Teredinibacter purpureus: one gene and its partner. The protein of the gene in region 2 interacts with the protein of the main gene of each other region in a pairwise test. Links are inferred from orthologs where the notes say so. Each region holds a gene or a part of one and is shown on either strand. Other genes may lie near its edges.

What was found.
Region 1: the proteins of clpA (region 2) and H5647_RS18255 interact in binary tests that used the Escherichia coli proteins (3 or more experiments, as listed by UniProt). The link is inferred for Teredinibacter purpureus from one-to-one orthologs.

The regions. Positions count from the first base shown.
Region 1 is NZ_CP060092.1:4,090,504-4,094,333, forward strand. The notes cover bases 287-3,788. They hold H5647_RS18255 (response regulator), read left to right. Parts: upstream 287-669; coding sequence 670-3,588; downstream 3,589-3,788. Other genes in these bases: cysM (cysteine synthase CysM), read right to left, coding at 287-306; recO (DNA repair protein RecO), read right to left, coding at 3,627-3,788. In the rest of the region: more of cysM, read right to left, coding at 1-286; more of recO, read right to left, coding at 3,789-3,830. UniProt on the Escherichia coli protein: Member of the two-component regulatory system UvrY/BarA involved in the regulation of carbon metabolism via the CsrA/CsrB regulatory system. Phosphorylates UvrY, probably via a four-step phosphorelay.
Region 2 is NZ_CP060092.1:3,580,760-3,584,137, forward strand. The notes cover bases 1-3,050. They hold clpA (ATP-dependent Clp protease ATP-binding subunit ClpA), read right to left. Parts: upstream 2,651-3,050; coding sequence 350-2,650; downstream 1-349. Other genes in these bases: infA (translation initiation factor IF-1), read left to right, coding at 45-263; clpS (ATP-dependent Clp protease adapter ClpS), read right to left, coding at 2,734-3,050. Outside these bases: more of clpS, read right to left, coding at 3,051-3,111; cold shock domain-containing protein CspD, read left to right, coding at 3,321-3,378. UniProt on the Escherichia coli protein: ATP-dependent specificity component of the ClpAP protease. It directs the protease to specific substrates. It has unfoldase activity. The primary function of the ClpA-ClpP complex appears to be the degradation of unfolded or abnormal proteins.

The DNA of each region.
Region 1 (3,830 bases), 510 kb from region 2 along the record:
TTTGCGTTCTTCTGTCGCGTTTTCGGGCATGATCAAAATCATTTTATAGCCTTTTATGGCCGCGGCCATCGCTAACGCTATACCCGTATTCCCACTCGTTGCTTCAATCAATGTATCGCCTGAGCGAATATCACCGCGCGCTTCAGCATGCTTAATCATTGACAAGGCTGGCCGGTCTTTCACCGATCCTGCGGGGTTATTGCCCTCTAGCTTCAACAGAATAGTATTACGCTCTATACCCGTCATTCGTTGCAAGCGTACAAGCGGCGTATGCCCTACGCATGACTCTATAGTTGGAAACTCCATACTAAATTCACTGCTCCACAATCATCTCAATGTTTAAGGACGCTGACACCCGACCTAGTGTAGGCACTCCCCTCGCTGCAACGCAGCAATTTAGTCGGTAGCCCCCACCACATTCGGAGCGCAATTCTAACAGTTATGCTTCCTAAATTTCTTCTTTTTGCCTATGCTAGGCTACTTTCAGCCCCTACCAAGCAGAAACGGTATCCGACTCGCCTATAACCTGTTTTAACAAACGGTATACCTACAGGCCACTGTGCGGTTATCCGCGCCGAACTACACAGGCAATACGGTTTAATACTAAAACAATAGTTAACACGAATAGAGATACAATCTCGGCAGCGCAGCTCCCAACAAAGGCCCATTATGTTTGAAAATAGATCTCTTAAACGCAAGCTTTGGCAGCTCATTATTGGGCCTTGCGCGCTAGCGCTTCTAATCCTTTCAAGCTGTTATTTATATTTGCAGCAACAATTTATGGACGCGCAAAATATCGCACGCGATCAATTTGTTTTCGCCTTGTTTGCCGACTTCACTGGCAGCCGAGCGGTCAGCCCTGTTGCAATCGACCAGCTTTCACTGGCTCTTCTTAACACAGAAAAATTTCGCACGCTGGCAATTGTCGACAATGAATTCAATCCCATCTGGCTACGCGGACTACCGCTAAAAACACCGTCCGCAGAGGAAAGCCAAAACATCATTCGCGCAGGAAAAAGCAAACGCAGCTACTGCATCAATAATTTGTGTTACGCCTATTTACACACAAATATAAAGTTAGAGGTTTCAAGCAACACACACCAAACGGAATCGGAATACATTATTGTCGTCTCTGACAATTTAAATCACTACATTACCCGCTACCAGAGCATTATTGCCCTTCTTGTTACGATTGCCATTTGCCTATTGATAGCGGCTATTTACCTGAGGAAATATCAACGCATTATTCTCGACCCCCTAGAGAATATTCATACCGGTATACAAAACTATATTAGCGGTAGAGGCGATGCTGAAATATCGGCTAAATCCGGTAAAATTTACGGCCGACTCGTTAACGATATCAATCAGCTCGCGCGCCTACAGCGAATTACACAAGATAACCTGCAACAGAATATTGAGCAATCCACAGCGGAACTACGCGAAACGCTTGAGACCGTCGAAATACAAAATATTGAATTGGATATCGCCCGCAAGAGCGCGCTGGAATCCAGTCGAGTTAAATCTGAATTCTTAGCCAATACTAGCCATGAAATTAGAACGCCATTAAATGGCATTCTTGGTTTTTCTGAACTGCTCAAAAAAACTGAACTCAATACTCAGCAAACCGAATATCTAGAAACTATAGATGAGTCGGCGAAAGGGTTATTAACAATCATCAACGATATTCTTGATTTTTCACGACTGGAAATCGGGAAGCTTACGCTCGAATATAAACCCGTTCGCTTGCGCCAAGTTGTGGAGGAGTCCCTTCGGTTGCAGGCCCCTGCTGCCCACGAGAAAAAATTACGTCTACTTACCGTTATCGATCATGATATTCCGGAACATTTACTGGGTGACCCGTTACGGCTTAAACAAGTACTATCCAACCTTCTATCGAATGCTATTAAATTTACCAATACTGGACACGTATTAGTCAGCGTCAGCAAAGAAGATAGAGCAGATAACCAAATTACACTGCATTTCCGTATTACCGATAGCGGTATTGGCTTAAACCAAGCACAACAAGAAGAGTTATTTGACGCATTTACCCAATTGGATTCCAGCGAAAGCAGAGCACACGGCGGCACCGGGTTGGGGCTGGCCATTGCTAAAGGCCTAGTTGATCGAATGAATGGCCAAATTGGTGTAGAAAGCGAACCCGGTCAAGGAGCGACCTTCTGGTTTACCTCTACACTGGGCCGCAACCCTAACGCTGCCAATACCGTGGGTTACTTAAAAGGTACGCTGCGTAACATTCGGTCAATGGTGTACGATTGCTCCTCTATGAGCCGAACTGAAATCACTCATTATCTTCGCGGTTGGGGAGCTGAAATCCATGAAATTGCGCACTTCAACGACATCGAATCCAGCACAGAAGAAGCCTGCCGAAACGGACAAGTTAACCTTGCCATTATTGATGCGCAAGTTGATGACAAAACGTTTGATAAGATAAAACTTCGTAAAATTGTCGATACGCTCAACCAAGATTATTCCATTCCCGCGGTGATTTTGGCCTCTCCAGCAATACAACGATTAATCGAGCCTGCTTTAGCGGGTACGCATACCGCTATCATCCAGCGTCCCGTACTCTGCAATCGCCTACACCAAACGGTCTGTGAGCAGCTGGGAATTATCATTGCCGATGCCGAGACAGACACGCCAAAAACCGCGAAAAGTGCTACACGAGAAATTAAGGAGATCCACATATTAGCGGTAGACGACAACCCAGCCAATCTTCGATTAGTCACTGAACTACTGAAAGATATTCATGTGAATGTTGTTGCCATTGATAACGGCGCCGATGCCTTAAAGCTATGCGAAACGCGAGCGTTTGACCTTATTCTGATGGATATCCAAATGCCCGGCATGGACGGGCTAGAAGCAACCCGCGAGCTACGCAAACGTGAAAACCCTGACCATCGCACTCCTGTAGTGGCATTGACCGCTCACGCGGTTAATGAGCAAAAATCAAAATTACTATTGGCGGGCATGGACGATTATTTAACGAAGCCCGTGAGTGAAAACGAACTACAACATATTATCGATCGCTGGGTCGCACGCAATCCGTACAAGCGCAACACCAATGAGCACAACCTTGCCGCAAACACCACTATCGTCGAGACTAAAACCTCAACCGCCAATGTAGCGGATACAACGAGTATCGATACCGCCGACGAAGCAGCAGCCAGTATCGAAAAAGTCACAGAGAAACTCGTCGATATCCAACAATCATTATCTTTGGCGAAAAATAAACCCGATCTCGCCAAAGATATGCTCGTCATGTTGCTTGAATCTTTACCCATGGCTAAAAAGGAAATGTCGACCTACCTAAACGAAGGGAATCACAAGGAACTTCAAGAAGTTGTCCACAAGCTTCATGGGGGTTGCTGCTATTGCGGTGTCCCCAAACTACAAAAATTAAGCTCCGAGTTAGATTCAAGACTCCAACACGCACTCCAACACAACGAGCTTCCCCCACTTCTCGAAGAGAGCATCGCACAACTTCTATCCGTTATTGACCAAATGTTAGAGTGGCACGAAGCCATTGATGTAAGTGCGCTTTTTGACGAAGATGAATCGACGACTTAATGTGCCCTCAATTGCACGGTCGGGCAAGCCTTGGCGAACTATTTAAATAGCTCGCGACTCACCAACGGTTTGCCCCCCAACGCTTCGTTCAATGCCACTCTGCAAACTTGCTTAGCCGCTAAACGAGCGCCCTCGGCAGCCCATCGCCCTTCTGCGATAGCCTGAAGCTGGCTACCGCGTAGGGAAAGCTGTCTCGAATGAGGTACAACGGGTGTAAACCCCTGTGTGGGGCTGAAGGTATA
Region 2 (3,378 bases):
GCCGCCTCTCTAAATCAACCTGAAATGACTGAGGTTTGTGCCGAATGGCAAAAGAAGACCATTTTGAACTGGAAGGCGAAGTTATCGATACTCTGCCGAATACCACCTTCCGCGTGAAACTGGAAAATGGGCACGTTGTAACGGCTCACATTTCTGGAAAGATGCGTAAAAATTACATCAGAATTCTGACTGGCGATAAAGTTAAGGTGGAAATGACACCTTACGACTTAAGTAAAGGCCGAATCACTTACCGCGCCCGTTAGTCTTTATTTGCTGTCAATAAAAAAGGCCTGCTTTATATGCAGGCCTTTTTTATTGTGTGTTGATTCCAACAGAAAGTGATTGCCGACTAAACGCAGGCCTCTGGAGAATCTTCCTTGGGTTTTTCGACCACAGGGATAACCCTTAGCACATCATCTTTCACATCGATGGTGACAACACCGCCCTTCTCCGCTAGCACACCAAACAACACCAGCTCTGCCAAAGGCTTTTTAACCTTTTCTTGAATAATACGCGACATTGGCCGAGCACCCATTTTTTCATCGTAACCATTCACTGCCAACCACTCTCGCGCTTCGGTGCTAATTTCCAGCGTGATTTTCTTGTCGTCGAGCTGGCCTTGTAGCTCCATCAGGAACTTATCAACAACGGTTTTAATAACATCCAACGACAGGCCACCAAACTGTACAATGCCGTCTAAACGGTTACGGAACTCTGGCGTGAACGTTTTCTTGATAGCCTCCATTCCATCGGTTGTGTGATCTTGCTTAGTGAAACCTATGGAGGAGCGCTCCATTGTCTCAGCCCCGGCATTAGTGGTCATAATAAGGACAACATTTCGAAAATCGGCAGTGCGACCGTTATTATCCGTTAAAGCGCCATGATCCATTACCTGAAGCAACAAGTTAAAAACATCGGGGTGCGCTTTCTCTATCTCATCCAACAACACCACGCTGTGAGGCTGCTTTGTTACCGCTTCAGTGAGTAGACCACCCTGGTCATAACCTACGTAGCCTGGAGGGGCGCCTATCAAGCGTGAAACCGTATGCCGCTCCATATACTCGGACATATCGAACCGCACGAGCTCAACGCCCATTGCCGTCGCAAGCTGCTTACAAAGCTCTGTTTTACCAACGCCAGTTGGGCCAGCAAACAAGAAAGAACCAATCGGTTTTTCATGGTTAGTTAAACCCGCACGCGACAATTTAATCGCAGAACCTATTGAGCCTATAGCCTCGTCTTGACCGAATACCGTCATTCGCAAGTTATCTTCTAATTTTGCTAGCAACTCTTTATCATTTGACGATACCGTTTTTGCCGGTACGCGGGCAATTTTTGCAATAATATTTTCAATATCCCGCACACCAATCACTTTTTTACGCTTTGATTCGGGCAGCAGCTGTTGGTAGGCTCCTGCCTCATCAATAACATCAATGGCCTTATCGGGCATAAAACGATCACCAATATACTTGCTTGCCAGCTCAGAAGCCGATTTTAGCGCGGTATCGGTGTACTTAAGATTATGGTGCTTTTCAAAACGAGATTTTAAACCTCGAAGAATTTTATACGTGTCTTCTACCGATGGCTCGTTCACATCAATCTTCTGGAATCGTCGCGAAAGAGCGCGATCCTTATCGAAGATGCCTCGGTATTCTTGATACGTTGTGGAACCAATGCAACGTAAATCACCGCTCGTTAACAAGGGTTTCAGAAGGTTTGATGCATCCATAACGCCGCCAGACGCTGCACCGGCACCAATGATGGTATGGATTTCATCGATAAACAATATTGCATGCTCTCGCTTCTTCAGCTCTGCGAGTAGGCCTTTAAAACGCTTTTCGAAATCTCCGCGATATTTAGTCCCGGCTAATAAGGAGCCTAAATCGAGAGAATAAACCGTACTACCTGCCAAGACCTCCGGTACCTCATCATCAATAATTTTTTTCGCCAAACCTTCAGCAATAGCCGTTTTACCGACGCCACTCTCCCCCACCAATAGAGGATTGTTTTTACGACGCCTAGCAAGAATTTGTACCACGCGCTCCACTTCTGAATCTCGCCCCACTAGAGGGTCTATACGCCCCTGCATAGCCTGTTCATTCAGATTAGTGGAATAGGCTTCCAGTGGGTTCTGCTGGCCGCCCTCACCTGCGGCGGCAACCTCTTCTTCTGGCGGCTCTTGGTTTGTATCACCATGAGCACCACTAGAACCTGAAACTTTCGAAATACCATGTGTAATAAAATTAACGACGTCTATGCGTGCAACGCTTTGCTGCTTCAAATAATAAACAGCTTGGCTTTCCTGCTCACTAAAAATGGCAACTAATACATTTGCACCAGTGACTTCGTTCTTACCTGATGACTGAACATGAAAGACCGCGCGCTGTAACACCCGCTGAAAACCAAGCGTTGGCTGCGTTTCCCGCTCTTCATCTTCTTCTGGAATAAGAGGCGTTGTAGAATCAACGAACTCTAAGAGGTCCCGCCGCAAAACGCTCAAATCAGCACCGCAGGCTCGTAAGACGCTAGCGGCAGACTCATTGTCCAGCAAGGCCAGCAAAAGGTGTTCGACGGTCATAAACTCATGACGTTTCGATCTAGCACCTTTAAACGCTGTATTTAATGTAGATTCTAGCTCTTTACTCAGCATTGTTTATCACACCTGAATTGGGTTCCACTGCACCACGATACCACGCCCTATGGCAACATGCGGAAACTACTTAAATTCCAATCTCATTCAGAATCACCATCATCACACGCTTCGATCTCACAAAGCAGCGGATGTTCATTTTGCCGTGCATATTGATTGACTTGTGCGGCTTTGGTTTCTGCAACATCACGTGAATAGACGCCACATAAACCTTTACCTTGGGTATGTACAGTTAACATTACGTGAGTCGCCTGCTCCCGGTTCATACCAAAAAAACTTTCCAACACCTCAACAACAAATTCCATCGGCGTATAATCATCGTTCATTAAAACGACCTTATACAGTGGTGGTTTTTTAAGCTTCGGCTTCTCAGCCTCGACAGCTAAACCGCCATCATCTATGACCGAATCGGAGTCGTCATCTTTATTTAAGGTTAGACGAAGAAATTCAAGATTACCCATGTATTACACCAACGACACAAAACGTTATAGAAGAAGATTCTAACTGAACCAAATGTACGCAAACAGCGGAGATTGAGCAAAAACTTGACAATGAAGTCGTTGTTGGTTACAAAGTATCCAATCCGTCAAGGAGACGGTTGCTGTAATAACAATAAATACCCAGAAGACACTATATGGGTGCAAAGCAACAATACTAAAGGGACCGAGCTATGCCTACCGGAACCGTCAAATGGTTTAACAACGCTAAAGGCTTCGGGTTTATTTTAC